3 regions of the Clostridioides sp. LIBA-7678 genome follow, and region 3 is predicted to be linked to each of the others. Evidence: riboswitches for the same ligand, from Rfam matches in the RefSeq annotation. Region 3 holds a riboswitch; each other region holds the start of a gene.

Region 1 (11,479 bases), 560 kb from region 3:
TTTTCTATATCTTGCTCATACCAAGGATATAAGATTTGACCAAAGCGCCCTATAGACATACCAGATATAGCATCTTCGTTTACTGATGCTATATGGATTGTATAAGTCAATTGAAGCGCTTCCCTAAATGTACGAGGTTGTTTGTGTGCAATGTGCTCTAATATCTCCACTAAATCTGAATATTCTTTTTTAGCTTCTAAATCTTTCTCTATACTTTCTAAATATTTTGCATGTTTTGCATAATTTAAAATCCAAGTTTGTAGACCTTCAATAACTTGAACAACTGCTTCATAGAAATATAGACGGTCCATTCCAATAAGTCCATCTCCAGATGCGTTTCCTGCAACTGCTTTCTTACATTCTTTTGCCATTTCTATGATTCCATCTAGCCCATAATTCAAAGGATAAAAATAGTTTATAACTTCTCTACCTTGAGGAAGTGTATATCCTGAATCAAACATACAAATAAGTGTACTCATTAATTTTTCTTTTAAATCATAATCTGGCATCATTTTCTCATAATGAAAACCTAAATCTTCAACTGATCTTCCAACCCATTCCTTAGCCATTTTTACAAGTACAGGTACTTCTTCTTTTCTCATTCCAAATTTACCAGCTATTGAAACAACATTTCCAAAACTCTCAGTTACATTTCCCCCACCAGAACCAAATTTTGTAAGTTCATCTGCTGTGTTACTAGCTAACTTATTTGCTTCTTCTTTCATTTGTTCCCCTTGAGCTACGAAGAAACTCTCACTTACCCAAGGCATTGGAAATGACCCTCTATAGTGGCGTGTTTTTTGCATTACTATCTTCTCGCCTGGTATTATATTTGGTGTCATATGAGAAAAAGCAGATTTAAGAGCTTTAGCTCTTCTAACTACAGGTATATCACCATCTGATTTTCTATATTCTCTATTATACCAATATGGAAATTCCATATCAGCTGTAGACAATGTATTATAATATACATTTAATAAATCATCAGCCCTTTTACTTGCTTTTTTTTCACTAAATTCATCTAAATTTTCTTTATCTTGAAAATTTGCCTTAATATTTTTTGCTTCTAAAATACTTCTTATTTTGTCTTCTTTACTTTGACTCATTTCTTCCCCTCCTTAATCTTTCTATAATTAGTATAAAACTTTTTAATAAGGGAAAAAAAGGGTATATTACCCACTTTTTAAAATAATCTTTCTACAAAAAAATTAAACTTGAAGTAAATTCACACCAAAGATAAACTTTATATCCTAAATGTATTGCAATTCATTAGAATATAAAGGTTATACATCGTTTTACTTCAAGTTTTAACATATACTATATTTATTTTGATTGTATTTATTTTTACTTATATTTATTTTTCTGAAACAATTCTTTAATATATTTATAAATTTATTTCATATTACTGATTTATTTTTAAATTTGGAACTGCATTTAAACTCATATCATGTGTTTTACCATTTATAAAATTATAATATCCTGCACACCCAATCATCGCTGCATTATCTGTGCATAAAATTAAAGGCGGATATTTAACAGTGATACCACTATCTTTTGCAATCTCTGTTATTTTAGCTCTGAGCCCTGAATTAGAAGCAACTCCACCAGAAAGAGTTATAATATTGTAGCCTTTATCTCTTGCTGCTTTTAGTGCTTTAGTAGATAAAACTTCTACCACAGCCTCTTGAAAAGATGCTGCTACATCTTCAACTACTATTTCCTCATTTTTCATTCTTTTTCCATTTAGATAGTTTAACACAGAAGATTTTAATCCACTAAAACTAAAATCATAGCTATCTTCTTCTAAATATGCTCTTGGAAACTCTATAGCATGCTTATTTCCTTTTTTGGCGAGATTATCAATAATAGGTCCTCCTGGATAGCCTAGATTCATCGCTCTTGAAATCTTATCAAATGCTTCTCCAGATGCATCATCTCTAGTTTTTCCTAAGATTTCATACTTACCATAGTCTTTGACCTCAACCAAGTGGGTATGACCTCCAGATACTATTAATGTTATAAAAGGAGGTTTCAAATCCTTATGCTCTATATAGTTTGCACTTAGATGACCTTCTATGTGATTTACTCCTACAAGTGGTATATTCAAAGTATATGCAAGTGCTTTAGCATAAGATAAGCCTACTAGTAAAGCTCCTACCAACCCAGGTCCATATGTAACTGCAATATGGTCTATATCATTAAATCCTATATTTGCTTTATCTAAAGCCTCCTGGACAACTATATCAATATTTTCCACATGTTTTCTTGAGGCTACTTCTGGGACTACACCACCAAACTTTTTATGTGTTTCTATTTGGGTAGAGATTATGTTTGAAAGTACTTCTCTACCATTTTTTAAAACTGATGCAGCTGTTTCATCACAACTACTCTCTATAGCTAATGTTATTATATCACTCATAAACTCTACACCTCCTTTAATTGGTTCCACATTATAATTGCATCTTCTTTATTATCACTGTAGTATTCTTTTCTTATTCCACCCATTTTAAATCCATATTTTCTATATAGATTTTGTGCTATTTTATTTGATGCTCTAACTTCTAATGTCATAGACACAATATTATTGTCTTTGCACAAATCAACTATACCTTTTATCAACTTGTCTCCTATTTTTTTGCCTCTGTAGTCACTATGAACAGCCACATTATTTATATGCCCTTCATCAAGTATAAGCCAAATTCCCACATATCCAACAACTTTTCCATCTAGTTTAGCGACTATATACCTTGCTACTTCATTAGATAACTCTTTTCTAAAAGATTCTTTTGACCAATAATCTTCAAAACAATTTTTTTCTACTTCAAAAACTTCATCTATATCTTTAATAGTCATTTCTTCTATTTTTATATCATCTACTATTAGTTTTGTATTATCTTTCATCATTTAGCCTCTTCATTTTTTCATCATATTGTACTTCAGCTTGAGATTTTCTGATATACATAGGATTTATTGTATAACAAGTATGTACATCTATATTTTTATTATATTTACTTAATGCCAAAGAACATAAACTTCCTGCATTAGACACATTGTTAACTGGCGAAGGTATTTTTATATTTTTTACATTCTCTAACCTATCTTTATATTTATATACAGCTTCTCCAACTACTATAAATTCTTCATCACTTGATACTATTTCCTCTAATAAAGTATCAAATTCTACAACATTAACACCCTCTAATTCTATTAGCTCTCCATTCTCAAGTTTATATTTAGCTGAATAGACTTGATTCTTCTGTGCATCTAATATACAACATATCTTCCTCTCACATAGATTCATGTTATTTGCTAGGGATTCCAAAGAATTCACTGCTATTATTGGTATATTATTTACATGAGCCATAGCTTTTACTGTAGCCATACCTATTCTAAGACCTGTAAATGAGCCAGGACCTATACATATAGCTAATAAATCTATATCTTTTATACTTAAATCACTCATGTTCAACATACTTTCTATCATTGGCATAAGTTTTTGCGAATGAGTTTTTTTGTTATTTACTGTAAACCCACATATTAAGCTATCACCTTCTACAACTGACACACTTGCTGCCATAGAAGATGTATCCATACCTAGTATTTTCATTATTTAATCAACTCCTCAACTATCTCTTTGTAAAACTCTCCCTTTGGAGTTAATATCATTTCTCTTCCTTCATCTTTATATTTTAATTCTATATTTAAATATTCTTTTGGAAGTATATCTTCTATTAGATTAGCCCATTCAATTATGCAAATTCCATTTGAATTTACATATTCCTCATATCCAATATCATACATTTCATCACTGCTACCTATTCTATATACATCAAAATGATACAAAGGTACTTTGCCTTCATATTCATTTATTATAGTAAAAGTTGGACTTGTTATATAGTCTTTTATGCCTAATGAATCTGCCAAACTTTGTGTCATTGTAGTTTTCCCAGCCCCTAAATCTCCTACTAAACAGATAACACTACCTTCTTTTAAGAGTTTACCTAATTTATATCCTATTTCTCTAGTTTTGCTTTCATTTTCCAAATATATTTTTGCCATTAATTCATCTCCATTTTGATATAATCGTCATGTGAATTTATATCACTGCTTAATTAATTATAGTATAAGCCTCAATTATTATAAAGTACTTCTATTTATCTTTTTTATCTTTCAATATTAATAATCTCATCTAAATCTTATATACATTCTTCAATATAAATCTTCACATATTCCTTTGCCTTGCAATTCTGCTTTAAGGCTTCTCTACATATTTTCTCAGATTGTTCTTTTACATACTTGAGAGATTTATAATTTTCCTTTACTGCTTCAATGCACATTCTCTCTGTTTGATTTTTTATATACATTAACATCTTTCCATTTCGCCTTACAATTTCTATACATATATCTTCTGTATAGCTATCTATGTAACTTAACACATCTTTAATATTATATCTTTTATCTAGATATCTTATGGCTTTTATACATATTGCTTCTGTCTTATTATTAACGAACTGTAGACTTCTTCCATCTTGTTTGACAGCTTCCATACATATATTATCTGTTTGCTTATTTACATATTGCAATGCCATACCATTTTGATTTACAGCTTCTATACACATTTTATCTGTTTGATTTTTTACATATTGTAGTGCTTTATAATTTTGCCTAATCGCTTCCATACATAATTCTTCGCTCTGCTCTCTAACATATGCAAGACATCTACCATCTTTTTTAATTGCTTCTAAACATATACTCCTTGTTTGAACTTCTAAAGCTTTTAAAATACTTACAACATCTATATTAGAAGAACACCTTATTACTTTTATAATAAGCTCATCAGTTTTATTTCTTACATATTTAAGTGCATTACAGTCCTTTTTTATGGCTTCAAGACATATATACTCTGTCTGTTCTTTTACATATTCTAGTGCTTTATAGTTATATCTTATCGCCTCTAAACATAATTCTTCTGTTTGTTCTTTTATATACTCTAGTGCTTTATAATTCTGCCTTATTGCTAGTATACACATCCCATCAGTTTGATTTTTTATATTTTTTAATTCACGATAATCATACTTTACACTTTCCATATTTTCAATATATTCATTTGTAATATACTTTAAAGACTTTTCCAATTTTGAGTTATCAATACCTATATGAATATTTTCCCAATTACTATTAAAATAATACCCTTTATCATCTAAAAATAAATTTTTCAATTTTTTAGATATGTTCATCTATATACACCCCTATCATTATTAAATTAGATATTATTAAAAAATAAAGCATAAATCTTTATTTATTTTTAATAATATCTTTATTTTTTGTTTATTATAAATTCGCTCTGTGTATTATAGATACCTTTTTAGTATTTTAATAGTTAATCGTTTTAATTCTTCCTTTATTTCAAAAATTAAACTTGTCTAAATATTTCTTATTTTATATACAATTTTTGATAAATTAATAAAGCCATAATATATTTAATATATCAATCACAGTGTAGGACTGAAGTTACAAATAAATTATGGCTATTCAATGCGTTTAATTTTAAAATTTTATATTTTCTTGTCTAATTATTTTTTTATTACATTACCCATTTTTTTGTAAAGTGGTAACGTTACTAAGGATATTACAACAGCCTTTAATACATTAAATGGAGCTATCATCCAAATTACAAAAGTAAATAAATCATGAACTTGAGGGTTTATAGCTGAACCTAGACCTATTATAGCATCTAGTCCCATTAATTGCCCATAAAGTGGTAACATTACAAAATAATTCACCAATGAACCAATTATAGTCATAGTTATTGTCCCTAATACAAATCCAATTACTACACCTTTTAAATCTTTACTTTTCTTATATGAATAACAAAGTATAAGTACATAAGAGCCACCAATTAATATATTTGCAAATTCTCCTACTCCTCCAGTTGTTGTCGCTGTTATCATTTGTAGTATATTTTTTACTACAACTACACCAAATCCAACTAATGGTCCTAAAGACATTCCGCCAAATATTGCTGGGATATCTGATAAGTCAATTTTTAAGAAATCTGGAAAAATACCTGGTATTGGTGCCTGAATAAACATCAATAAATAAGATATTGCAGATAAAATTGACATAACCACCAAAGTTCTTGTTGAAATCATATTTCCTCTTTTTACTGTATTTTGCATAACTACTTTCCTCCTAATCAATAGTTTATATTTTTTAGGAAAAACAAAAAACTCGAAGATCCTATCTTCGAGTTTTTATGGACATAGTTTAAACAAACTAAAATAAACTTATTTATATTCCATAAATATCTTCTCTCATCCAGACTTTACTGTCGGCTTTGGAATCTCACCAAATCAACCACCTAAGTAGTTCGCGGGCTATACCGCCGGTAGGGAATTTCGCCCTGCCCCGAAGATCTTCTTTGATTTTTTAATTTTCCTTACACTCTTATATTAGTTAATTTTTTAATAATTGTCAAGTTATTTTTTCTCATATACTATTTTTCCATTTATTATAGTGTAAAGCACATTACTTTGAATCTCTAGTGGGGAATTATCCCATATTACTATGTCTGCATCTTTACCAACTTCTATAGAACCTACTTTATCTTCTATTCCTAAAGTCTTAGCTGGATTTATTGTAATTGATTCTATTGCCTTTTCTTCTTTCATACCATGTTTAACAGCTATGCCTGCACATATTGGAAGATATTGAACTGGTATCACTGGATGGTCTGTCATTATACATACATCAAGACCTGCATTTGAAAGTATTCCAGCTGTATTAAATGTCAAGTTTCTAAGTTCAAACTTAGACCTTTCTGATAAAGATGGGCCTACTATTACAGGAAATCCTTCTTCTACTAATTCTTCTACAACAAGATGACCTTCTGTACAATGGTCTAATGTAAGTTTTAAGTTAAATTCTTTTGCAATTCTTATTGCTGTAAACATATCATCAGCTCTATGAGCATGTGCCTTAAATGGAATTTCTCTCCTCAATACAGGTATTAAGCTTTCCATTTTTATATCATATTCAGGCTTTTCACAGTCTTCATCATCATGGCTCTCATATACATCAATATCCTCTAGATATTCTTCTGCCTTTTTTAAGTTCTCTCTAAGCAAAGCCGCTATAGCCATTCTAGTCTGTGGAGATTTATCATCTTGACCATAACAACTTTTTGGATTTTCTCCAAATGCTATTTTAGATGCAACTGGATTTTTTATTACCATTTTGTCAATTCTTCTTCCATATGTTTTTATGGCTATACATTGACCACCCATAACATTTGCACTTCCAGGTGTTGTACATACAGAAGTTATACCACCTTCAAAAGCTTCTTTAAATGTTCTATCCATTGGATTAATACCATCTATAGGATTTAGTTGTGGTGTTATTGGGTCAGTTTCTTCATTCCCATCTGCCCCTTCAAAACCTATGCCATCTTCCCATAGCCCCAAATGAGTATGAGCATCTATAAATCCAGGGAACACAAGTTTATTACTTGCATCTATTATATCAACATCTAAAGGTGCTATTAGATTTTCCCCTATTTCTATTATTTTTCCTTCATCTATAAGGATATCTCCTTGAATTATTCCATTTGTTACGGTATTTATTTTACCATTTTTTATAAAAATCATTCATTTTCCTCCTGATTTTCAAGACTCTCGTACTTCTTTCTAACATTGTTTTTTACAATATAATTTTACACTTTTTTAATACTTATATATTCTATAAATCATACTTACAAATATAGTATCAAAAACAAACATACATAAGCTTATTTATTTTTTCATTGATAGAGCTACTCTCTTTTTATTTAAGTCAATTCCAATAACTTTTACATCGACTATATCTCCTACTGTAACAATACTCATAGGGTCTTTTACAAAGCTATTACTCATTTCTGATTTATGGACTAATCCATCATTTTTTATTCCGATATCTACAAATGCACCAAAATCTACAACATTTCTTATTGTACCTTTTAAAGACATTCCTTCTTGTATGTCTTCAATTTTTAAGACATCAGTTCTAAGAATAGGTTTTATTCCTTCTTCTCTTGGGTCTCTTCCTGGCTTTTTAATTTCAGATATAATATCTCTTAAAGTGACTTGACCTACTTCCAGTTTTTCACTTAATTCTCTCAATCCAATCTCTTTTATTTTCTCATCTATTTCTTCTATATTTTTATTTTTTATATCATTTAAAGAGTATCCTATTATCTCAATCATTTTTTTGCATATATCATAACTTTCAGGATGCACACCTGTATTATCTAGTGGGTTTTTACCATCTAAGATTCTCATAAATCCAGCACATTGAGTAAATGCTTGAGGTCCAAGTCTTTTTACTTTTTTAAGTTGTACTCTTGATGTGAAGTCTCCATTTTCTTCTCTATATGCTATTATGTTTTTTGCAATGGCCTTACTTATTCCTGCAATATGCTCTAGTAGAGAGTATGATGCTGTATTTAAATCTACTCCAACACTGTTTACAGAATCTTCAACAACACCATCTAGTACTTCTTCTAGTCTCTTTTTATTTAAATCATGCTGATATTGACCTACACCTATACTTTTAGGGTCTATTTTTACAAGCTCTGCTAATGGGTCTTGTAATCTTCTAGCTATAGATATAGCTCCCCTTATTGATACATTTATATCTGGATGTTCTTCGTTCGCAAGTTCAGATGCCGAATAAACAGAGGCTCCAGCTTCACTAACTATAACATATTGTACTTCCCTATCTATCTCTTTTATCATTTCTGATACAAAAGTTTCTGATTCTCTAGATGCAGTACCATTACCGATTGAAATTATATCTATATCATATTTTTCAATCAATCCTTTTAAAACTTTCTTTGCCCCTTCCACATTATTTTGAGGGTCTGTTGGGTATACTGTTGTATAATCTAATAGTTTACCATTTTTATCTACTATAGCTATTTTACATCCAGTTCTAAATGCGGGGTCAAATCCCATAACTACCTTGTCTTTAACTGGTGGTTGAAGCAATAAACTTTTAACATTTTTTCCAAATACACTTATAGCTCTTTCTTGAGCTATTTCTGTTAAATGATTTCTTATTTCTCTTTCTATTGATGGAAAAATTAATCTTTTATAAGAATCTTCTATTGAGCTTACGATTTCTTCTTTATTTTTGAAATTTTTATCATTTACATATTCATTTATTATGTAATTTAAAACTTTATCATTATTTATTTCTAACTTAACTTTTAGGAAGTTCTCTTTTTCTCCTCGATTTATCGCCAAAACCCTATGTGGAGCCATACTCTTTACTGCTTCATTATAATCATAATACATATCATAAACTGATTTCTCATCAGTAGAACTTTTGCTAACTATCATGCCTTCTCTTAAAGCTAATTCTCTTATATATTTTCTAATCTTAGCATCATCTGAAACTAATTCTGCAATTATATCTCTCGCACCTTTTAATGCATCTTCAACAGAGAGAACTTCTTTCTCCTCATCAATATAATTCTTTGCTTCTATTTCTATACTATCTAGACTATTCTCTAGTATTGACAATGCTAAGTTTTCTAATCCCTTTTCCTTAGCTATTATTGCTCTAGTTCTTTTCTTTTGTTTATATGGAGCATAGATATCTTCTACTTCTTGTAATGTCTTTGCTTTTTCTATATTTTTTGTTATTTCATCTGTTAGCTTTCCTTGCTCATCTATTAGTCTAACTACATCATCTTTTCTACTTTGAAGGTTTCTTAAATACATCAATTTTTCATGAAATTCTCTTAGTGTGACATCACTCATCTCACCAGTCATTTCTTTTCTGTATCTAGCTATAAATGGTATTGTATTACCCTCATCAATAAGTTTTAATGTATTGTTTATTTGCTCATCTCTAAGATTAAATTCTTTTTTTAAGATTTGATTTATATCCAATTTTTTCACTCCTAATGTTAGTTTTTTCATAAGTATAATAATAAACAGAACGAAGGCTGAGGGTTGTCGTCCTCAGCCTAAGTGCTGTAAGTGCATAGTAAGCACTAACCTTCTTATACATATCTCTTAATTACGGTGCATATTTATTAAACTGTTTTATTCATTTTTAAGTATTCATTAATAAATAGGTCTATATTTCCATTCATTACACTATCTACATTTCCAAACTCAGCATTTGTTCTATGGTCTTTAACCAATTTATATGGTTGAAAAACATATGACCTAATTTGACTACCCCATGTTATTTGTGAATATTTCCCTTGTATGTCTTCTATTTTTTCTTTTTGTTCCAATTCTTTTAATTCTATCAATTTTGCCATCAAAAATCTCATAGCTCTATCTTTATTTAGATGTTGAGACCTCTCATTTTGACACTGAACTACTACACCTGTAGGGATATGTGTTATTCTAACTGCTGAATCAGTTGTATTTACATGTTGCCCTCCAGCTCCAGATGCTCTATATGTGTCTATCTTTAAATCTGATGGATTAATTTCTACTTCTATGTTCTCATCTAGCTCTGGTGTTACATCTATAGATGCAAATGAAGTATGTCTTTTTCCTGATGGGTCAAAAGGAGATATTCTTACCAACCTATGAACACCTTTTTCACTCTTTAAGTATCCATAAGCATTTGTTCCCTCTACAAGAATTGTAGCTGTCTTTATTCCTGCTTCAGGGTCTGATATTATATCTAAAAGCTTAACTTTATAGCCCTTGCCTTCTGACCATCTTATATACATTCTCAAAAGCATCTGAGCCCAATCTTGGGCATCTAATCCACCTGTTCCAGCGTTTATAGATAATATGGCATTATTTTTGTCGTACTCTCCACTTAGAAGAGTTTTTATTTTAATTTCAGATAATTTTTCTTCTATTGATTCTATGGACTTTTCTATATCCTTTTCTACAGAATCATCCTCTTCTTCTAGACCTATTTCAATTAATACTTCTACATCTTCTAATAAATTTTTTAAGCTTTCATATTCTTCTAGTGTCTCTTTTAAAGATTTATTTTCTTGAAGTACTCTTTGAGCAAACTCATTATCATTCCAAAAATCCTGTTTGTTCATCTTTTCTTCATTAATCTGCATCTTTTCCATCAATGAAGCTATGTCAAAGAGAAACCCTCAATTCTTCTAAATTTGAAGCTATTTGCTCCACGCTATGTCTATACTCTTGTATCTTTAACATTTAATCCTCCAAGATTATCTACCACAACAGTTTTTATATTTTTTACCACTTCCACAAGGGCATAAGTCATTTCTTCCAACTTTTTCATCTTTTTTAACTGTTTTACTTGTTGGAAGTGTCCCATCTGATGGTGAAGATAGATTTTCAACATCTACAACTGCTTTTCTTTCCACTGGAGTTTCTATTGTTATATTAAATAAATATCTTACAGTATCTTCTTTGATATGTTTATTCATTTCATCAAACATGTCAAAACCTTCCATTTTATAAGCAATAACTGGGTCCTGTTGACC
Region 2 (11,479 bases), 1.9 Mb from region 3:
AGCTCCATACTTTTTAATTTTTACTCCACCTATACCTGAAATGTCCTTCAGTTGCTCTTCATCAATTGGATATCTTCCACTTATTTCTTTCAGTGTCTTATTGGATAAAATCATATATGGGAGTACTTTTTCTTTTATTGCATATTCACCTCTAATACTTAATAGTTTTTCATATAGAGCTTTATCTGAATTAACTTCAAAGAACTCACTATTAACATTATCTAAATCGACATTTTTTTCTTCACTTTTTTTGTTTATGTTGTTTTTTTCGACATATTCTTTAATTATTGTTTCAAAATCTCTACCATATTTTTGATACTTAATTTCCCCTACTCCAGATATATCTAACATCTCTTCTTTATTAATTGGATAACTGCTAGACATAGCTCTAAGTGTCCCATCACCAAATACCATATATGGAGCTATTCTTTCTTCACTTGCTATTGAATGTCTAAGCTCTCTTAAAGCACTATATAACTCATCTTCTACTTCTAATGATTTTGTCATCACGATTTCTTTAAATTCAACTTTCACTTGACCTTTTAAAACTTTCATAGACATATCATTCAATCTTATGGTTGGAAAACTTCCTCTATTTCCATTACCTAAAGTCTCAACTAAATCCAAGAATCCATGGGAAACCAATGTATTTATAAAGTTCTTTAAATCTTCACTTGAATAGTCTCTCATAATATTATATGTAGATAAAGTATTCAATTCAAGTTGTAAAATCTTTTTATTCTTAGACCCTCTAAGTACATCTACAATGGTAGTAACACCATAACTTCTTTTCATTCTAGCTACACATGAAATAACTTTTTGAGCATCTATAGTTTTATCTACTATTTCACCTTCTACTAAACAGTTACTACAATTATTACAATCTTCTATATAATTTTCTCCAAAGTAATTTAGTATTGTCCTTCTATAACATGAATTACTGTAAGCCAAGTCAATCATATATTGAAGCTTTTTGTGTTGAAACAACTTCCTTTCAGGATTCTCAACTCCAATATCGATTAAATATTTTTGTATATGTACATCTCCTGGAGAAAACAAAAGCACACATTCACTTTTCTCTCCATCTCTACCAGCTCTACCTATTTCTTGATAGTAATTTTCTATACTTTGAGGCATGTTGTAGTGTATAACCCATCTTATATTAGGTTTATCAATACCCATTCCAAATGCATTTGTTGCTACCATTATATCCACATCATCATTTATAAAATCTTCTTGATTTTTACTTCTTTCATTTTTAGATAAACCTGCATGATATTTTGATACAGATATATTTCTCTTAGATAATCCATTATGTATGTTTTCAACTTCCTTTCTAGTTGCAGCATATATAATTCCAGACTCATTTTTATGATTTTTAATATAATCTAAAATATATTTATTTTTACTAGATGATTTTACTATGTTTATTGATAAGTTTTCTCTATCAAAACCGGTTATATAACAGTCTGGATTTTCTAGACATAATAAATTTATTATATCAGCTCGTACCTCTTCTGAAGCGGTTGCTGTAAAGGCTGTAATTATAGGTCTTTTAGGTAAATTCTTTATAAAATCAGAAATCCGTCTATAACTCAATCTAAAATCATGCCCCCATTGAGACACACAATGTGCTTCATCTATTGCAATTTGACTTATGTTGTTATTATTTATTAGTTCAATAAACTCATGTGCATCTAATCTCTCTGGAGCAATATAGAGTATTTTATAATTATTTTTTCTAATATTATTTAATATCTCATTAAATTCTTTATTGCTCAGTGAACTATTTATGAAAGCAGCATTAATCCCCATAGTCTTTAAAGCATCTACTTGGTCTTTCATAAGAGATATAAGTGGAGAAATTACTATTGTCATCCCATCTAATATCAATGCTGGAAGTTGATAACAAATAGATTTACCACCTCCAGTTGGCATTATAGCTAGTACATCTTTTTCACTCAAAATAGAATTTATTATAGATTCTTGACCTTTTCTAAAGCTTGTATATCCATAGTATTTTGATAGTATTTCTAAAAGTTTTTCATTCATATATTTCTCTCCTAATTTAAATTAATTAGACTTCTTTCCTGATTATGTTCAAATTTTTATTTTTATATTCACAATCCCAGTATTTCAAAGTTTATAGACGTTCTATATTATATATTAACATATATTTTGAAAAAAATTGTTTGCAAAGTAAAATAATTTATGATACATTCTAAATATAAATTTAATACTTAATCTTCGGGGTAGGGTGAAATTCCCAATCGGCGGTATAGCCCGCGAGCCAAGCTAAAACTTGGTTGATTTGGTTAAATTCCAAAGCCGACAGTAAAGTCTGGATGGAAGAAGATATGTTTAATGAGTTTTTTGTAGAGCTGTTTTATTGTGCTCTTATTAAACATTTATTGTAGATTATTCTAAACCCTGAGTTAATTCTCAGGGTTTTTTGTTTAAAAATTATCTAATTAAACAGGAGGTGTACACATCTTGAATTTTGTGAATCAAAAAGAAAAAGACATTTATTATATGAAAAAAGCTCTTGAATTAGCTAAAAAAGGGGAAGGTTTTACAAGTCCAAATCCACTAGTTGGGTGTGTAATTGTTAAAGATAGTGAGATAATAGGCAAAGGATATCATGAGAAATTCGGCTCTAATCATGCTGAAGTAAATGCTATAAACAGTGCTAAACAAAGTTTAAAAGACTCTACTCTTTATGTGAATTTAGAACCATGTTCTCATCATGGTAAAACACCACCTTGTGTTGATAAAATTATTCAAAATAAAGTTAAAAGGGTTGTCATATCTACACTAGACCCAAACCCACTTGTTTGTGGTAATGGAGTAAAAAAATTAAAAGATAACAACATTGATGTTACTGTAGGAATATTAGAAGAAGAAGCAAAACAATTAAATGAAATATTCTTTTATTACATAAAAAATAAAAAACCTCTTTGTATTGTAAAATCGGCAGTAAGTCTAGATGGTAAAATTGCTACAAAATCACTAGAATCAAAATGGATATCTAATGAGTCTTCAAGATACCTAACTCATAAATACAGAAATAAGTATCATAGTATAATGGTTGGTACAAACACAGTTTTAAATGATAATCCCTTGCTAACTTGTAGACTTAATCAAGATGAAGTGTCTCATCCTACAAGAATAGTAATAGATACAAATCTGAGATTACCAGTTAACAGTAATTTAGTTAAAGATAAAACTAGTAAAACTATAGTTTTCACATGTTGTGAAGACAGTAAAAAATTATCAGTATTAAAAGAAAAGAATGTTGAAGTTATAATTTCTCCTAAGAAAAATGGCTTAGTTGATTTAAAATTTGTAATGTATAAACTAGGAGAACTAAACATTGATTCTGTACTAGTTGAAGGGGGTTCTACACTTAATGACAGTCTATTTAGAAATAAATTAGTTGATAAGGTCAAACTATTTTTATCCCCTAAAATTATAGGTGGTAAAGACGCACCTACATTTGTTTCTGGAGAAGGAGTAACTCGTCTAGCAGATTCAACACAACTAGTAATTAATGATGTAACTTTAATAGATGGAGATGTTTTGATAGAATCTGATGTTTTAAAATAAATTTTATGAATATATATACAGGAGGTCATAATGTTTACTGGCATAGTAGAAGAAGTTGGAATACTTAGAAAAATTACTGCTAATGGCAAAAGCGGACAAGTAACCATACTATCAAACAAAATATTAGATGGTACAAATCTTGGAGATAGTATCGCTGTAAATGGAGCTTGTCTAACTGTTTCAAAACTAGGAAAAAATGAGTTTACAGCAGATGTTATGATGGAGACAATTCGTTCTACAAATTTAGGCTCATTAAATACAAATGACAAAGTAAACCTTGAAAGAGCCATGAGCCTTTCTTCAAGATTCGGAGGTCACATAGTAACAGGGCATGTTGATGGTAAAGGTACTATTTGTAAGTTTGAAAAAAACGAAAATGCAGTTTTAGTGAGCATACGACCAGTAAAAAAACTCTTATCATCAATGATACTTAAAGGTTCAGTTGCCATTGATGGTGTAAGTTTAACTATATCATATTTGGATGATGAAATATTCAAAGTTTCTGTCATACCTCATACTAAATTGAATACTACTCTCTTAACAAAAAATGTTGGAGACTTTGTTAATTTAGAAAGTGATGTAATTGGAAAGTATGTTAATAATTTTATGATTAATAACTACAAGGAATTAAATTCTAATAGTAGTAATTGTAAATCAAATATAGATAAAGATTTTTTATTTAAAAATGGTTTTTAAAAATGATAAAGGAGTGAATTATATGTTTAATACTATTGAAGAAGCTATAAAAGATATAAAAAATGGAAAGATGGTAATTGTTGTTGATGATGAAAGTAGAGAAAATGAAGGAGATTTACTGATGGCAGCTGAGATGGCTACCCCTGAATCAATAAATTTTATGGCTACATATGGTAGAGGTCTAATTTGTCTACCTGCTACTGAAAAAAAATTTAAAAGTTTAAATATACCTCTTATGGTCAGAGAAAATACAGATACATTTCAAACAGCATTTACTGTTACTATAGATGGTGCAGATACTCTAACTGGTATATCTGCATATGAAAGAGCTGAAACTGTAAAATTATTCTGTGATGAGAATTCTACAAGTAAGGATTTCAAAACTCCTGGTCATATTTTCCCTCTAATAGCAAAAACTGGTGGAGTCCTTGTTAGAGATGGACATACAGAAGCTTCTGTAGACCTAGCTAGACTTGCAGGGTTTAAAGAAATTGGTCTTATATGTGAAATAATGAAAGATGATGGTACAATGGCAAGAGTTGATGATTTAATGATTTTTAAAGAAAAACATAATTTGAAAATTATCACTATAAAAGACCTTATAGAATATCGTAAAACAAATGAAACTACTATAGAAAAGGTATCTAGCGCTTTCCTTCCAACAAAATATGGTAACTTTGAAATCATAGGATATAAAGATACATATTCAAATGAAGAACATATTGCCCTTACTTATGGAGATATAAATAAAGAAAATACTCTAGTTAGACTTCATTCTGAATGTTTAACAGGCGATGTGTTCCACTCTTTAAAATGCGATTGTGGATTACAATTAGAATCTTCTATGAAGAAAATCGTAGAAAATGGAAATGGTGTTTTAATTTATATGAAACAAGAAGGTAGAGGTATTGGTCTTTTAAATAAAATTAAAGCTTATAAACTTCAAGAAGAAGGTTATGATACTGTAGAAGCAAATCTAATGCTTGGATTTGAAGAAGATATGAGAGATTTTTATATGGCTGCTCAAATATTAAAAAATTTAAACATAAAAAGTATAAGCCTTTTAAGTAATAATCCTGATAAAATAAATCAGTTAGAGAAATATGGAATAAAAATCAACAATAGAGTTCCTATTAACGAAGAGATTAATGACTTTAATAAGCTATATCTAAAAACTAAAAAAGATAAAATGGGACATCTATTGGATATTATATAAGTTATTAATATGATTTTTTTCTACTAAGTAATTATTTGCAATTAATATTAAATATATTTATAAATATAAATCTATAACATAAATAAAATTGGAGGAAATAAAAAATGATATATGAAGGAAAACTTATTGGAAAAGATTTAAAGATAGGTATAATAAATTCTCGTTTTAATGAATTTATAACATCAAAACTTTTATCAGGTGCTGAAGATTGCCTTTTAAGACATGATGTTTCTCCAGAAAATATAGAAATAGCTTGGGTACCTGGAGCTTTTGAAATCCCTCTTGTTGCTCAGAAAATGTCTAAAAGTGGTAAGTATGATGCTATAATCTGTTTAGGATGTGTTATAAGAGGAGCTACATCTCATTATGATTATGTATGTAGCGAAGTATCTAAGGGTATAGCAAAAGTATCTTTAGACAATGAATTGCCTGTTATTTTTGGAATCGTAACTACAGAAAATATTGAACAAGCCATTGAAAGAGCAGGTACAAAGGCTGGAAATAAAGGTTATGATTGTGCTATGAGTGCATTAGAAATGGTAAATTTATTTAAATCTCTAGATTAAATAATATCATTATTAAATAGTAGTATTGATTAAATATTAAAATCTGTCTAAATAACATAAAATACTAAATACCAAAAGGACAAAACATATTTGTTCTTTTGGTACTTAATAATTTCAAATATAATATATCTAACCTCCTACCCATTAGAATATATAAAACCTGTATACTTTTATATACTAACAATTCTATCTTGATGTATTTTTTTCAATATATAGTTTTTTGAAATTATTTATAATATCATCTACCTGAACTATCTCTCCAATATCTTCATAATTATTAGAGCTTCCTATATTATTCACATATATTTTTAACTCAGAATATACACAATCATTATGTAAGTTTTTAACGATATAAGACAGATTCTTAAAATCAATCTCATTGTAATCAAAAAAATCTACTGCTTCAGCTCCTCCATTTTTTACATATGAAATGGCAATTGCTCTACTTGTAAAGGATATGGAAATATAATTTTCTTCACAATTACTCAAAACAATATTTTGTTTAGAAAAAATTATTTTTCGACATCCTAACTGCATAAAAAATTCTTGCAATATTTTTATGTCTATACTTAATGCATCATCTTGAATTAATATATACAAAGCTGATTTCTTAATAGAAACTTTTGCTTGTATATCTCTAATAAATTTTTCAGTCTCTCCTTCAAATAGATAATAATAAAAAGGCACATTTGGAATGGGGTGTATTGAAAATGATACACTCTCTTTTAGGTCATTATCTTTATTATAAAAAATAAAACAATCATGGCATACTACAACAATATATTCCTTCTTATTGAACAATTTGCATACCCCCTCTAAGATATAAATTAATCATCAAAGTTACTTTAAAAATCTTAAAATAATTATAAATACGACTCTAAAAATAAAATACCACAAAAATATATATATTGCTATTAAAGCTATTGTTTTTATTTATAACATAGATTAATACTATACTAATTATCTATTTTATTATTTTTTTAATATACAATACAATATAATTAAGAGTAAGTGGCAATAAAATACTATGATTTAATATGTGCTTATTAAATATTTATGAGGAGAATAAATTATGAAAACATATTCAATACAAGATTTAACACCAGATAAACGTAACCTTATAGAAAAATATTCTCTTACTTTAAATGAGAATTTAATTTGGGAGTTTAAACATGGTAAATACCACACTATAAAATACTTCACACACAAGTTTGCAGTTAAAGAATCTGTTCTGGCTCTTTTGTTCAACATACACAAATTGTGCTATGCTAAAATAAAATACTTTGAGTCAAATTTTTCAAAATATGAACCTTATAAGTACAGTTATCAAGATGGATTTGTTAAATGTGAAATATATGATATGAGTTTTATGTTGCATAAATACAGTAATATAATGATAGATTTGAGAAATTTACAAGAAATCAAAACTATAGAAGAGTTTAGATTATTTTGTAATCACTTAGAAAGTTTTGAATACAATTTACAAGACTTAATTATATAACATTTTAGAGAAAATAAATCTTAGGAAAAAATTTATAGTAAGTAAACTATTTTTAAAAATAAACTATATAATAAAAAATATTACTGGAATTAAAAATTCCAGTAATATAAATTAATTAAATATTTTATTTATATAACTTACGTGTACTTCAATCTATCAAAATAGTTTTGTGATTTCTTATCCTAAATTTTCCTCTGGTAATTCCTTGTGCCACTCTGATACATTTTCTAAACCTTCTATTTCATCTGCAATAAATACAGGGTCTTTTATTCCAGATTTTTTTTGACTTGTGTAATCTTTTAAAGCGATAAATGCATACTTTCCTAAAAGCGATATTGCGATTAAGTTTATTATAGCCATCAATGCCATAAATAAGTCTGCTAGATTCCAAACTACTTCTACTTGAGTAAGAGAACCAAATAAAACCATACCTACAACGAAAACTCTAAATATATTAAGTTTAGTCTTGCTTCCACTCATAAATTCCATATTTGATTCTCCATAATAGTAATTACCTACTATAGAACTAAATGCAAATAAGAATATACAAACTGCTATAAATATGTTCCCCATTGGTCCTATATGATGAGTTAAAGCTTCTTGAGCCAATTCAATTCCAGTTGCCCCACTACTAGCATAATCTGAATATAATAATACCATAAATGCTGTACAGCTACATATGATTATAGTATCAGTAAAAACACCTAAAGATTGAATTAAACCTTGTTTTACTGGATGAGTTACATGTGCTGTTGCAGCAGCATTAGGAGCACTACCCATACCTGCTTCATTAGAGAATAGACCTCTCTTCACTCCAGTCATTACAACTCCCATAAAAGTACCAATTGCCATTCCTTTAAAATCAAATGCACTTTCAACTATTAACGCTATAATTTTTGGTATCTCTGTTATATTCATTCCAACTATAGCTAAAGCAACCAATATATATAATCCTGCAAATACAGGAACTATTATCTCAGAAACTTTTGCAACTCTATGTACTCCACCAAAAATAACTATTGCAGTTAAAATTCCAAGACCTATTCCCATAGCCATTTTACTTATTCCAAATGCATTATTAAATGCAAGCGAAACAGTATTTGCTTGAACTGCATTGAATACAAAACCATAACATATAGTTATAAGTATTGAAAATAAAACTCCCATCCATTTCTTATTTAGACCTTGCTCCATATAATATGCTGGACCACCTCTAAAAGCTTGACCATTTTTAACTTTGTAAATCTGAGCTAATGTACTCTCAACAAAGCTAGAAGCAGAACCAATTAATGCTATAAGCCACATCCAAAATACAGCACCAGGACCACCTGCCACTACTGCAATTGCTATTCCAGCTATATTTCCAGTCCCAACTCTTGAAGATGTACTTATACAAAATGCTTGGAATGAAGATATCTTCCCTTCCTTTTTTGCACTTTTATTTGCTGTACCATCACCCAGAAGTCTAAACATTTCTATAAAATATCTGAATTGTACAAAATTTGTTTTAATAGTAAAGTAAATACCAATTACAACCAACATTATAATTAAGATATACGACCATAAGTAATTGTTTACAAATACTACTGCATTATTAATGCCTGTTAAAATACCATTTAAAAAATCCATTATATTAATTACCCCCTATTTAGTTTTGTTTTCTTAATAAATCTTAAAATCAAAAAAATGAATAATTCCTTGTTAAAAATTCATTAATTTAATTATAATATTTATAAAATCAAATTACAAGGTTTGAAATGAATAATTTTTTTAATATATTGCAGTTTTATATTCAAAATCAATTTTTTTTATTGTTTTTATAATATAGATATATTTAATATTTTATAATTACTTCTAAATACAATAAATTCTATTTCTAATAGTATATTTTTTTGTTTGTCGTTTAATATTATTAGTAATGAGATTATTTTAAAATTTATTTAAATAACAAAAATTTTCTTTAAATTCTGTCAATTTCTCAGAAACTTTGTTAAATAATATACTTTTATGCATCCATTGAAAAAACAATAAAAAAGTAATACTATATATAGTACTAGCATTAGGCACAAAATAATACAAATGGAGGTACTTATATTATGGAATTTCAACAAATAATAGCTATATGTATATTTTTAATAGTTATGGCAGCTATTATTACAGAGAAGGTAAACCGATCTGTAGCAGCTGTTGGTGGTGCACTATTAATGATAATTTTCAATATACTTACACTTGATGAAGGATTGAGCCATATAGATTTCAACACTATTGGTGTATTAGTTGGTATGATGCTATTTGTCGCTGTTGTCAAAAACTCAGGGCTATTTGAATACATAGCTATCTGGACTGCAAAGAAAGCCAAAGGAGACCCGTGGAAAATAATGATTTGTTTTGCTATTATAACGGCTATTTTATCTGCTGTATTAGATAATGTTACTACTGTCTTACTTATTGGTCCAATGACTATAGTTATCACACAAATATTGGGACTTAATCCAGTTCCCTTTTTAATAACACAAATTTTAGCTTCCAATATAGGAGGAACATCTACTCTTATAGGTGACCCTCCAAATATTATGATTGGTAGTGCTGCTAATCTTAGTTTTATGGATTTTGTAATAAATTTAGGCCCTGCTGTTATAGTAATACTTATTGTAACTATAATATGCTTCAAATTTATTTATGGCAAACAACTTATTGTAGATGAGAAAGCTAAAAATTCAATATTAAAACTCGATGAAAAAAAATCTGTCAAAGATAAACCATTACTTATAAAAAGTCTTATATTAATAGCATTTATACTTTTTGGTTTTATGTTTCACAGTACAATCCACATAGACTCTTCTGTTGTTGCACTAACAGGAGCATCTATAATGCTTCTTATAGGAAAACAAGATGTAGATGAAATTATGGCTGGTATTGAATGGTCTACAATTTTATTTTTTATGGGCTTGTTTGTAGTAGTTGGTGGATTAGTAGAAGTTGGCATAATAAACAAATTAGCTCAAGCATTGATTGGACTTACAGAAGGCCATCTTGTATTTACAATGTTATTAATATTATGGTTATCAGCAATAGTTTCTTCTTTCTTAGATAATATTCCATTTGTTGCAACATTAATTCCTCTTATTTTGACTATGCAAGCTGAAGGAATTGATGTTATGCCATTATGGTGGGCGACATCTCTTGGAGCTTGTCTTGGAGGAAATGGTACATTGATAGGAGCATCTGCCAATGTTGTACTAGCAGGTATAGGTAATAAACATGGGCATCCTATATCTTTTAAAGAGTATTTTAAGATAGGTTTTCCACTTATGATTATATCTATTATTATATCTACTTTTTATTTAATTATAAAATTTTAAAAAATATAGTATAATAATACTAAAGGGGATGTGTATATATGAATATTAATACTGTTCAAGGAGATTCAATTGAAGTTCTTTTAAGGCAACTTGGAGCAACAAAAATATCAAAAGTAAGTAGTACATTGTATTTTATCAAGTTTGATTTAGGAGACGGTTGGGAAATATCTTATACTTATAATATTAATGCTAAAGATCAATATTTTTTACAAAGAATTGAACCATATCCTATTGGTAGAGGTCTGTTTAACGATGAATATGAAATAGTGTCATTTATATCAAAGGATTTAAACAAATTTTTAAATGCTAAGAATAGTAGTAACTTCAAAACATTTGTTGAAGTTACTAGGAAAGTTAATTCTATCATTGATAATGTAGAGGAACTATTTTTAAACTACAATGTGGATGGTGATGATTTGAAAACACTTAATAAAGAACTTAATGATATACTAAATGATATTAACTATATAGAGCAACATACAAAAAAAATCTAGTTTAGTATACTTATAAACTTTAAAATCCACCAGAAAAT
Region 3 (11,479 bases):
AGTTGCAGTTTATAATCATTACAAGAGAATATACAGCAAAAAATCTAGTAACAAGGATATAGAAATTCAAAAGAGTAATATACTTTTACTAGGACCTACTGGTTCTGGAAAGACATTACTTGCTCAAACTCTAGCAAGAACTCTTAATGTACCTTTTGCAATGGCTGATGCTACATCATTAACTGAAGCTGGATATGTTGGAGAAGACGTTGAAAACATACTTCTAAAACTTATTCAAGCTGCTGATTTTGATATAGAAAAAGCTGAAAGAGGTATAATATATATAGATGAGATAGACAAAATTGCAAGAAAATCTGAAAATCCATCTATAACTAGAGATGTAAGTGGTGAAGGTGTTCAACAAGCCCTTCTAAAAATATTAGAGGGTACTGTTGCAAATGTTCCACCACAAGGAGGAAGAAAACATCCTCATCAAGAATTCCTAAAGATAGATACTACTAATGTATTGTTTATACTAGGTGGAGCTTTTGATGGATTAGAAAAAATAATCCAAAAACGTGGTGGAGATAAAACACTAGGTTTTGGAGCTAAGATAGAAAGTAAGAAAGAATTAGATTTAGGAAAGCTATATGAAAAAGTACTTCCAGAGGATTTATTAAAATATGGTATAATACCTGAATTTATAGGAAGAATACCAGTTTTAGCTACTTTAGAATTACTGGATGAAGATGCATTGATGCAGATATTACAAGAACCTAAAAATGCTCTAGTAAAACAGTATAAAAAACTATTGGAGTTGGATGATGTTGAACTAGAATTTGAAGAAGGTGCTCTTCGTGCAATAGCTAAAAAAGCTATAGAAAGAAATACAGGAGCTAGAGGGCTTAGAAGTATAGTTGAAAGCGTAATGATGGAGACTATGTTTGAGGTACCATCTAGAGATAATATAAAGAAGGTTATAGTAACAGAGAAATCTGTGAACGAAGACTCAGTAAATCCTATCATAGTACTTAAGGATCAAGAGGAAAGTGCATAAGATGATGAAAAGGAGCTTTAAAGGCTCCTTTTTTTATGTTAATATGCTTAATATAAAACTAGATATTACATTATAAAAATGAGAGTAATATACCTAGAACACCAAAGACGAATACAATTGCAATAGAACCAATTTTTCCTTTATATAAAAGGTAAAAGGATACTATAAATGCAATTATTCCATATAAGTCCCAATTAACTTCTTTGGCAGATGAAAAAGCTGCCGATAATATGAATCCTAAAGTAATTGGTCTAAGAACCATCAATAAGTTTTCTACTTTTTTATTATTTTTGAACTTAGAAAATAACTTTGATATAATAGTTAGACCTACTAATGCAAAAATCGTTACACCAATAGTTGCAGACAGAGAACCAAAAAAACCTGCAGTCTTAAACCCTACAAATGTAGCACTATTTATTGCTACAGGGCCTGGTGTAGATTGTGATATAGCAAGTAAATCCAAGAATTCTTGATTAGTTATTAGGTGGTATTTAGATATAAATTCTTGTTGAATAAATGGCAGCATGGCATATCCACCACCAAAACTAAAGGCTCCTATTTTAAGGAATATTAAAAAGAGTAGTGTTATTTCTGACATAGACTATATACACCTCCTCCAATTATTAAATAAATAGGGCTTATATTGAATACACCAACAGATAAAACTGCTATAATTAATAGTAGTATGTTAGTTCTAGACTTTGGCAGTTTCTTAAACATGCTCGTAAAAGAATACAATATAAGAGCTATTACGACAGGGGCAACTCCTTTAAAAAATCCATCTAAAATTTTAGATGATGAATTTTTAAAATATAGATATGATAAGACTAATACTATACAAAATGATGGTAAAGCAGAGCCTAAGGTACATATAAGAACTCCTGGTATACCATAAAGTTTATATCCTAATAATACAGATATATTAACTGCCAGTACTCCAGGGTAACTTTGAGCTATGGATAGAAAATCAATAAATTCTTCCTGCTCTAAAAGCTTTTGTTTGTTTACAAGTTCATCTTGTATAAGAGGAACCATAGCGTATCCACCACCAAACGTAAACGCACCGATTTTTAAAAAAGTTAAAAACAATTTCAACATAATAGAAACCTCCAAAAGATAAATAACATCTAAGTATACTAACATTAATATTATATCATAATAAAATAGTAATATAATATGCTAAGAATTTATCATTAATGTTGAAAATTAACTTGTTCGAATATATAATATTAAAATCAAAATAATTAGACTAGAAAAGGAGTAATGTTGATGGAACAAAATTATACTAAAATAGATCATGAATTACCGCTAATTCCTTTAAGAGGATTAGCAATATTTCCATATATGATATTAAATTTTGATATAGGAAGAGAGATATCTCTTAAAGCTTTAGACCAAGCTATGATGGAGGAAGAACTTATATTTTTAACATCTCAAAAAGAAGCTGAAGTTGATGAGCCAGGAGAAGACGATTTTTATCATGTAGGGACAATTTGTAAAGTTAAACAAATGATAAAATTACCAGGAGATACAGTTCGTGTTTTGGTTGAAGGTGTATCAAGAGGTAGGGTAAAACAAATAGAACAAGAAGAAGGGTATTTCAAAGCAGTAATAGAAGAAATAGTCTTTGATAGTGACAATTTAGATAGTGAGACAGAAGTTGAAATTGAAGCATTTGTAAGAAATGTATTTGATGCCTTTGAAGAGTATATAAATATCGGAAACAGAGTATCACCAGAAATATTAATATCTTTGGCTGATATAGAAGATGTTGATAGATTTATAGATACAATAGCTGCCAATATATATCTAAAGTCAAGCCAAAAACAAGAAATATTAGAAGAATTTGATATTAAGAAAAGACTTGAGCTTATTTATTCTATATTATTAGAAGAGATAGATATACTAAAAATAGAGAAGAAGATAACTTTAAGAGTTAAAAAACAGATGAATAAAGTTCAAAAAGAATATTACCTTAGAGAACAACTAAAAGCAATACAAAAAGAATTAGGTGAAGAAGAAGATATAAATTCTGAAGCTGATGAATACAGAGAAAAGCTTAAAAAAATAAAAGCACCTAAGACAACTAAGGAAAAAATAGAAAAAGAAATAGATAAATTTTCAAAGATATCTTCAATGTCTCCAGATGTATCTGTAAGTAGAAACTACTTGGATACTATATTTTCATTGCCATGGAATAAGGAAACAAAAGATAAGTTGGATATAAATAAGGCAAATGCTATACTAGATGAAGACCATTATGGATTAGAGAAAGTAAAAGAAAGAATACTAGAATACTTAGCTATAAGAACACTTGCTAAATCACTTAAAGGCCCTATAATATGTCTAGTTGGTCCTCCAGGAACAGGAAAGACATCTATAGTAAAATCAATAGCTAGAGCGTTGAATAGAAAGTTTGTAAGAATATCTTTAGGTGGAGTTAGAGATGAAGCAGAAATAAGAGGTCATAGAAGAACTTATGTAGGTTCAATTCCAGGAAGAATAATCAATGGAGTAAAAGAAGCACAAACAAAAAATCCTGTATTTTTATTTGATGAGATAGATAAAATGGCAGCAGATTATAAAGGTGACCCAGCTTCAGCAATGCTAGAAGTATTAGACCCAGAGCAAAATAAGGATTTTGTAGACCACTACTTAGAAATACCTTTTGATTTATCAAAAATACTATTTGTTACAACAGCAAACAGCCTAGGTAATATACCAAGACCATTATTAGATAGAATGGAAATAATAGAAGTATCTGGATATATAGAAGAGGAAAAATTAAATATAGCAAAAAAATATTTACTTCCAAAACAAATTAAAGAGCATGCTTTAAAAGAAAACTTCATAAAAATGGATGATGAGACTTTAAGAAGTATAATAAATCATTATACAAGAGAAGCAGGTGTAAGAACACTAGAAAGAACTATTGGTAAAATTTGTAGAAAAGTTGCAAAAAAATATGTTGAAGACCCAACTCTTGAAGAAGTTATTGTAAATAAGTCTGACTTAGAGACATATCTTGGAAAAGACATGTTTAAGTATCAACTTGCAGAAGTTAATCCTCAAATAGGATTAGTAAATGGTCTTGCATGGACAGCAGTTGGTGGAGTTACACTTGAAGTAGAAGTAAATGTACTTAAAGGTAAAGGCGAAATTGTATTGACTGGTAAGCTAGGAGATGTTATGAAGGAATCTGCTAAGACAGGTATATCTTATATAAGGTCAATAGTGGACAAGTTTGATATAGACCCAGATTTTTATAAGACAAATGATATTCATATACACATTCCAGAAGGTGCTGTTCCAAAAGATGGACCATCAGCTGGTATAACTATGGCTCTTGCAGTAATTTCAGCACTTACTAAAAGACCTGTTCCAGGCAATATAGCTATGACAGGAGAGATAACTTTAAGAGGTAGAGTATTAGCTGTAGGAGGAGTTAAAGAAAAATTATTAGCAGCTCATAGAGCTGGTATAACAAAAGTATTAATTCCTAAAGAATGTGAAGCTGATTTAGATGAGATACCAGAAAATGTAAAAGAAAAAATGGAGTTTGTACTTGTAGAACATATGGATGAAGTATTAGAACAAGCTTTGTTAAAGAGTGGTGAGAAGAATGAAAATTAGAAGTTCAGAGATAACTATGAGTGCTGTGAATAAATCACAGTATCCAGCAGAAGGTATTCCAGAGATAGCATTAGCTGGTAGGTCAAATGTTGGGAAATCATCAATAATAAATACATTGCTTAATAGAAGAAACTTTGCTAGAACTAGTCAAACACCAGGGAAAACTAGAACTATAAACTTTTATCTAATAAATAATGAATTTTATTTTGTGGACCTTCCAGGTTATGGATATGCAAAGATAGCTAAGTCTGAAAAAGAAAAATGGGGAGGCATAATGGAAAGATATCTAGAAAGTAGACAAGAATTATGTTCTATATTTCTACTTGTAGATATTAGACATGAGCCTACAGCAGATGATAAGCTTATGTATGAATGGATAAAACACTTCGGATATAACTGTGTGATTATTGCAACTAAGGCAGATAAAATATCTAGAGGACAATATCAAAAACATATAAGCATAATAAGAAAAAAATTGCAAATGGAAAGTAGCGAAAAAGTAATCCCTGTTTCCTCATTAAAAAAGACTGGTGTTGAAGAACTATGGGAAGAAATTGTAAATCAATATAATCAACATGGATATGAGATAACAGTAGATTAGTTATAACTATATTAATATCAAAATAAAATATAGGATGCCTCAAAATAATTCTAATGGATATTTTTTGGCATCCTTGTTGTTTATAAACAATAGATATTAGCAATTTATTGTTATAAATTAAAAAAACTTCAAGGTTTGATATAAATTAGTATATTTAAAAACTTAGTCACTGATGAAATCAGAAATAAATTTTATCTAAGAAATAGATTTCTCTGTTTTTCTCATAAAGAAAATAGTTAGTATAAGTCCTATAAAGCATACTGCTGCAGCAATCCAATAAGATTGATTACTAGCTATAACATAGGCTGCTGTATGGCTTTTGAAATTTTGATTATATGTAAGGCTTTGTGCAAAGAAGCTACTAAAAAATGCTGTTCCAAGAGCAAATGATAAATTACGAACCGTTGCAAGAAAGCTACCTCCATATCCTTGTTTCTGAGGAGGAACATCTGCAAGAATGCTACTATTGTTTGGTGAACTAAAAGCACCTAGTCCGAGTCCGAAAATAACTAAACATACAATTAAAAGATATAATGGTGAATCTGCTTTTAAAAGTGCCATTCCAACGAGTGAAATAGTCATAAATGAAAAAGATGTTGTTAGAATATTCTTTGCACCATGTTTATCAGAAAGAGAACCTGCAATAGGTGCTATAAGTACCATAATAAGTGGATGGACAGTCATTACAGAACCAGCCATCATAGGAGATAGATTTTTTAACTGTTCTAAATAAAATGGAAGTAGGAAAGATACTGCCATTTGAGGGAAGTAACAAGCGATTCCAATAATATTGCCTACAGTGAAATTTCTATTTTTAAATAAAGGTAAATCAATAAAGCTCTGTTCAAATTTTACTTCTCTTAATGCTAATAATAAGAAGATGATAAGTGATGCTATACCTAGATACAATCTTGTGTTTCCTTTTCCATTCATCGCAAGTAATATAAGTGTAGTACAAGTTGCAAATAGCAGAAGACCTGGAATATCAAAGCTTTTATTTTGTTCATCTAAAGCAGGTCTAGGAAGAAATTTAATTCCAAGAAAAACTGCTATGATACCAATAGGTATATTGATAATAAAAATAGAAGGCCATCCAAAATGTTCTAAAAGTATACCTCCAATTACAGGACCACTCATATTTCCTATACCAACTACAGCGCCAGTGATTCCTATAGCCTTTCCTTTTTCATTTGCTGGAAATGCATTAGAAACTATACCAAGTCCAGTTGCCATTAAAATACTTGCCCCAACTGCTTGAAATATTCTTGAAGAAATTAATGTAGATAAGTTGTGTGATATACTACACAGAAAAGAACCTATTGTGAATACAAAAAATCCTAATGTGTATAGACGATTTGAACCTACTTTATCACCGAGCTTTCCAAAAAATAACATAGTTGCTGTAACGACAAGCATATAAGCTGTTACAACCCACTGAATCTGTGACATGTTAATTTTAAAGTCAGCAGCAATTGTAGGATTTGCAATATTTAGTATACTTCCATCAAGAGTAGACATAAATACACCAATACAGATTATAATTAATACTATCCATTTTTGTTTCATGATAACACTCCAATCTTTTATATAATAGATTTTATAAGTACAGAATAGTTATAAAATAAACAACAAAAAAAGCACCTACATCTTAGGTACCTCGAATGTGTTTAATTTCATGAATAAATACGGTAGTTGAAGGAGTTGTATAGATTACTCATGTAAAATTACATAAAGGTACTCATATACTATTTTCTTCTACCATCCAGATTTTACTGTCGGCTTTGGAATCTGACCAAATTATGCCATAAGGCTCGCGGGCTTTTACCGCCGATAGGGAATTTCACCCGTTTCTGAAGAAAAACAGATGTATTTTGTAATATTATTTTAACATAAAATCATAATGGAAACAATTGGATTTGAATAAGATACAACTATATTACTGTATAAAGAGTTAAATTAGACTTCCAGATAAAAGCATATAAAAGTTAAATCACATAGTATAGAATCTACTATAATTAGATAAAATTAATTTTTTATTGGTATTAAATGATAAGTTTTAGATTTATCAAAAGCATAAAGTTGTAACAAAACTCGTATAATATTAATATCTTAATTAAGAGATATTGTAAATTATGAGGAGGCGCTAATTATGGAAGGAAAGGTAAAGAAGGCATTTCCAGGTGGAAACACATCACAAGGCTCATATTCTTTTTTTGAATATATAATTCCTGAAAATGTAAAAAGAGTTTTTTGTTTAAAAGGTGGCCCTGGAGTAGGAAAATCCTCACTTATGAAAAAAATTTATAAAGAATTTTTAAGTAGAGGATATGATATTGAATTATATAACTGTCCTTCTGACCCAAGTTCATTGGACGGTGTAGTTATAAAGGAATTAGGCGTGGTACTTATGGATGCAACTGCTCCACACACTATGGACCCAAAGTTACCAGGAGCTTTGGACGAGATAATTAATTTAGGTGATTACTGGAACACAGAAGAGTTGGAAAAAAATAGACAAGAAATATCGGCATACGATAAGGATATTAGTAATGCATTTAAAAGAGCGTTTAAATTTTTAAAAGCATCAGAACCAATCTTTAGAGATATAGAGGAAAAATATTCTGATTGTATGGATTATGGTAAAGTGAATCTAGTTACAGAAGAATTTATTAAAAAATTGTTTGATGGAGTTGAAAGCACAGGAAATTTGAAAAGAGAGAAGCATTTATTTGGTTCAGCTATAACTCCTGTAGGATGTTTAGATTATACAGAAAACATATTAAAAGATGTAAATAAGGTTTATTATTTAGATGGTGAAATAGGCACTGGAAAAACTACATTATTAAACAAAGTGTATAAGAAAGCTATTGAAAAAGGTTTAAATGTAGAAGTTTATCATTATCCACTTATACCAGAAAAAGTTGAGACTGTACTATTGACTGACTTAGATATTGGTATAACTACAAGCGCAACTTTTAAAGAAGAGGAAACCATTAATTTAAATCAATTTTTAAATAGAGAAAAATTACTTAAATATGAAGAAGATATTAAATTTGATGAGAAAGTTTTGGATGATTTAATTTGTTGGGCTGTATTAAATCTTAAGAGAGCGAAGTCTAAACATGATATTATAGAAAGTTACTATATCCCTAATATGAGATTTGATGAAGTTGGAAAATTAAGAGATAAACTAGTTAATAGAATTTCAAAATATGAGAAGAATGTATAAGAATATATATCTTAAATCAGATGATAATTATAAAATATAACTTTTAGTAAATTGGTGTAGCTGTGAAGCTATGCCATTTTGCTTTTTTTGATGTATGATATTATATACTAAAGATGAATTTTAATATATAAGTTTGATATAATAAATATATATAAAGGCTCAAGGTTTAATTAAAGAAAATTATCATATAAAAATAAATTTGTAAGGAGCAATACAGTATGAAAAAACCATATGTGTTTATAATACTAGCGAGTACTATTTTAGGTATACTTGTTGGAACCATATTTAGAGATTATAGTAATGAAGAAACAGTTTATACAAGTAAAGATAAGTCAATAAGAAAAGAAATAAAATTGACAGGAAAGTCTATAAAGGAATTAAAAAAGGAAAAGGATAAATTAGATAAAGAAATTGATTCAATGAAAAGTAATCAAAAAAATTCTAAAGAAATCTCAGAAATAGAAGCTCTTAGAGAAAATCTATCATATTCAGATGTAAAGGGCAGTGGAATAATAGTAAGTATAGATGCTATAGATGAAAAAACAGGGAATATAGCAAATAATATAGACTATAATAAAATACTTGTAAAAGTTGTAAATGAACTAAAAGTAAATGGAGCAAAATACATAGAAATAAATGGTCAAAGAATCAATCAGTATTCAGAAGTTGTACTTGCAGGAAGCCATATAAATATAAATGGAGTTCCTGTAGCACAACCTTATGAAATAAAATGCATTGGGGATAAGGATAAACTCTCTGATTATGTGGATAAAGGCAGTGAATATTTAGACAGTATACAAACGACTTATCCAATGAAAGTAAGTATAAAAACTGAAGAAAATATCTCTATGAAAAAAATGAATATACCTAATAAATTAAAGTATATAAAGGGTGATTAAGATTATATTAGAGGAAAGCAGTTTACCAATGTTAATACCAGAAAAGCTTGCAAAAAAATATAATGTATTTCCAGTAGAATTTCAAGATGATAATTTAGTAGTAGAAATAGAAGATGAAGATATATATGCCATACAGGATTTGAGATTGGCTACAGGTAAAGAAATTATATTGAAAAAAGAGAAAAAAGAACTTATAAGTGAGAAGATTGATAAATATTACAATAACTTTGAACTTGATGAAGATTATGCAAAAAAATTATTTGAAAATCTTTTAGAAAAAGCTATAAAAGAAAATGCAAGTGATATACATATAGAGCCATTTGAAAAGCATTTAATAGTGAGAATGAGGGTAGATGGAGAATTAAAAGAAGTATCAAAGTTTTTAATCGATATATATCCATCATTATCTACTGTAGTGAAATTAAAGGCCTCAATGGATATAACGGAAAAAAGACTTCCACAAGATGGTAGAGTAGATATAAAGTTGGGAGGTGACCTAATTGATATTAGAGTTTCATCAATACCAACTGTATATGGTGAAAAAATTGTTTTAAGAATACTTAACAGAGATACTTTCTTAAAAGATAAGCTAGAACTGGGCTTTTCAAAAGAAGCAATAAAGTCTATAAGTAATATAATAAGTAAAAGAGCAGGAATATTACTAGTGACAGGCCCTACAGGCAGCGGAAAGACTACAACAGTATATTCCTTATTAAATGATTTAAAAGGTATAAATAAAAATATAATGACTATAGAAAATCCAGTAGAGTATAAGATGGATGGAATAAGTCAGATACAAGTAAATTCAAAAATAGGATTAAGTTTTGAGGTGGGTCTTAGAGCAATATTAAGACAAGACCCAGATATAATAATGGTCGGAGAAATAAGAGATGCAGAAACAGCTAAAATAGCAGTAAGAGCAGCTATAACAGGTCATTTAGTTATAAGTACTTTGCACACTAATGATGCAGTGTCTTCTATAGCTAGATTATTAGAAATGCAAATACCACCATATCTTTTAAATGCATCTCTTATAGGTGTTATCTCTCAAAAACTGGTTAGAAAAGTTTGTAATCATTGTAGTCATGAGATTATGATAAAAGACAATTTTAGTGGAGATGTAAATACTAAAGTAGCTGTAGGTTGTGAAAGATGTAATGACAAAGGGTATTTTGGAAGAACAGCAATTTATGAAATACTAGAAGTAAATGATGACATAAAAACATGTATAAGAAATATAGATGATTCTAGTAGTATTAAAGAAGTGGCACAAAAAAATGGAATGATAACATTTGAAGATAGTTGTAAAAGACTAATAAATGAAAAAATAACGACATTAGAAGAATGTTTAGTAGTAAATGAAATGATTTAATTGAACTATATAGTTAACTTCATTTAATTTACTTTAATTAAAATGTTTGAACATAAGTTATATTTAAGTTAGACAAAATTAAATGTATTAAATTAAAAAATATTGTGTTTATTTAATTGCAATTAATATAATTTGGAAGGAATTATAGTGCATGAGATTATCTAAAAGTATATTTTATAATTTAGAGAAATTTTATTTAATATTAAATAGAATTAGTGATAAAGAAGTTAGAGTAATTTGCAAAGAGATAGGTATATTATTAGAATCTGGATGTGAAATTACAAAGATATTTAAAGTCATTGAGGGTCAGTCTAGTAAAAAAGTAAAAAATTTGCTTAATATAGTATCAAATCACATCCAAAAAGGTAACTCAATAGCAGATTCATTTCAGGTAACAGGTACATTTTCTAAATTCTTTATAAGCATGATAAGAGCAGGGGAAACTAGTGGAAGCCTAGATGTAATAATGAATGATTTATCTAATTATTATGATAAAGAATACAAATTAAAAATGAAAATAATAAATATTTCAATCTATCCAATAATACTCATAGCATTATCTATCATGTCAATGATATTTATATTCATATTTGTAATACCTAATTTTCAGGTGGTTTTTGCAAGTAATGGAATTGAACCACCTTTAATAACAAGAGTTTTAATAGGTATATCCACAATAGTTACAAATAACATAGGTTATCTTATGCTTAGTCTTTTATTATTTTTAATAGCAACTGTTTATTTTCTT

Evidence for each region. A riboswitch is a leader RNA that binds a small molecule or an ion and turns the genes downstream of it on or off. The one in region 3 is predicted to bind FMN.
Region 1: linked by a shared signal. The riboswitch ahead of ACTG46_RS01300 (ECF transporter S component) and the one ahead of ACTG46_RS17710 (MFS transporter) in region 3 are both predicted to bind FMN.
Region 2: linked by a shared signal. The riboswitch ahead of ribD (bifunctional diaminohydroxyphosphoribosylaminopyrimidine deaminase/5-amino-6-(5-phosphoribosylamino)uracil reductase RibD) and the one ahead of ACTG46_RS17710 (MFS transporter) in region 3 are both predicted to bind FMN.

The regions. Positions count from the first base shown of each region.
Region 1 is NZ_CP196987.1:197,176-208,654, reverse strand. It holds gene hpdB (4-hydroxyphenylacetate decarboxylase large subunit) at 1-1,106, opposite strand, end outside; gene tsaD (tRNA (adenosine(37)-N6)-threonylcarbamoyltransferase complex transferase subunit TsaD) at 1,403-2,419, opposite strand; gene rimI (ribosomal protein S18-alanine N-acetyltransferase) at 2,425-2,901, opposite strand; gene tsaB (tRNA (adenosine(37)-N6)-threonylcarbamoyltransferase complex dimerization subunit type 1 TsaB) at 2,891-3,607, opposite strand; gene tsaE (tRNA (adenosine(37)-N6)-threonylcarbamoyltransferase complex ATPase subunit type 1 TsaE) at 3,607-4,059, opposite strand; gene ACTG46_RS01305 (DUF4116 domain-containing protein) at 4,197-5,237, opposite strand; gene ACTG46_RS01300 (ECF transporter S component) at 5,574-6,179, opposite strand; FMN riboswitch at 6,303-6,420, opposite strand; gene ACTG46_RS01295 (amidohydrolase) at 6,480-7,646, opposite strand; gene ACTG46_RS01290 (Tex family protein) at 7,791-9,932, opposite strand; one part of gene prfB (peptide chain release factor 2) at 10,079-11,110, opposite strand; one part of gene prfB (peptide chain release factor 2) at 11,112-11,186, opposite strand; gene secA (preprotein translocase subunit SecA) at 11,201-11,479, opposite strand, start outside.
Region 2 is NZ_CP196987.1:1,897,725-1,909,203, reverse strand. It holds gene recQ (DNA helicase RecQ) at 1-2,052, opposite strand, end outside; FMN riboswitch at 2,240-2,361, shown strand; gene ribD (bifunctional diaminohydroxyphosphoribosylaminopyrimidine deaminase/5-amino-6-(5-phosphoribosylamino)uracil reductase RibD) at 2,494-3,606, shown strand; gene ACTG46_RS09235 (riboflavin synthase) at 3,637-4,302, shown strand; gene ACTG46_RS09230 (bifunctional 3,4-dihydroxy-2-butanone-4-phosphate synthase/GTP cyclohydrolase II) at 4,325-5,518, shown strand; gene ribH (6,7-dimethyl-8-ribityllumazine synthase) at 5,623-6,084, shown strand; gene ACTG46_RS09220 (hypothetical protein) at 6,271-6,885, opposite strand; gene ACTG46_RS09215 (hypothetical protein) at 7,157-7,585, shown strand; gene ACTG46_RS09210 (alanine/glycine:cation symporter family protein) at 7,763-9,214, opposite strand; gene ACTG46_RS09205 (ArsB/NhaD family transporter) at 9,682-10,947, shown strand; gene ACTG46_RS09200 (hypothetical protein) at 10,986-11,441, shown strand.
Region 3 is NZ_CP196987.1:3,830,761-3,842,239, reverse strand. It holds gene clpX (ATP-dependent Clp protease ATP-binding subunit ClpX) at 1-997, shown strand, start outside; gene ACTG46_RS17730 (chromate transporter) at 1,068-1,595, opposite strand; gene ACTG46_RS17725 (chromate transporter) at 1,583-2,095, opposite strand; gene lon (endopeptidase La) at 2,267-4,630, shown strand; gene yihA (ribosome biogenesis GTP-binding protein YihA/YsxC) at 4,620-5,231, shown strand; gene ACTG46_RS17710 (MFS transporter) at 5,427-6,797, opposite strand; FMN riboswitch at 6,978-7,093, opposite strand; gene ACTG46_RS17705 (ATP-binding protein) at 7,381-8,460, shown strand; gene ACTG46_RS17700 (DUF881 domain-containing protein) at 8,679-9,359, shown strand; gene ACTG46_RS17695 (GspE/PulE family protein) at 9,388-10,731, shown strand; gene ACTG46_RS17690 (type II secretion system F family protein) at 10,883-11,479, shown strand, end outside.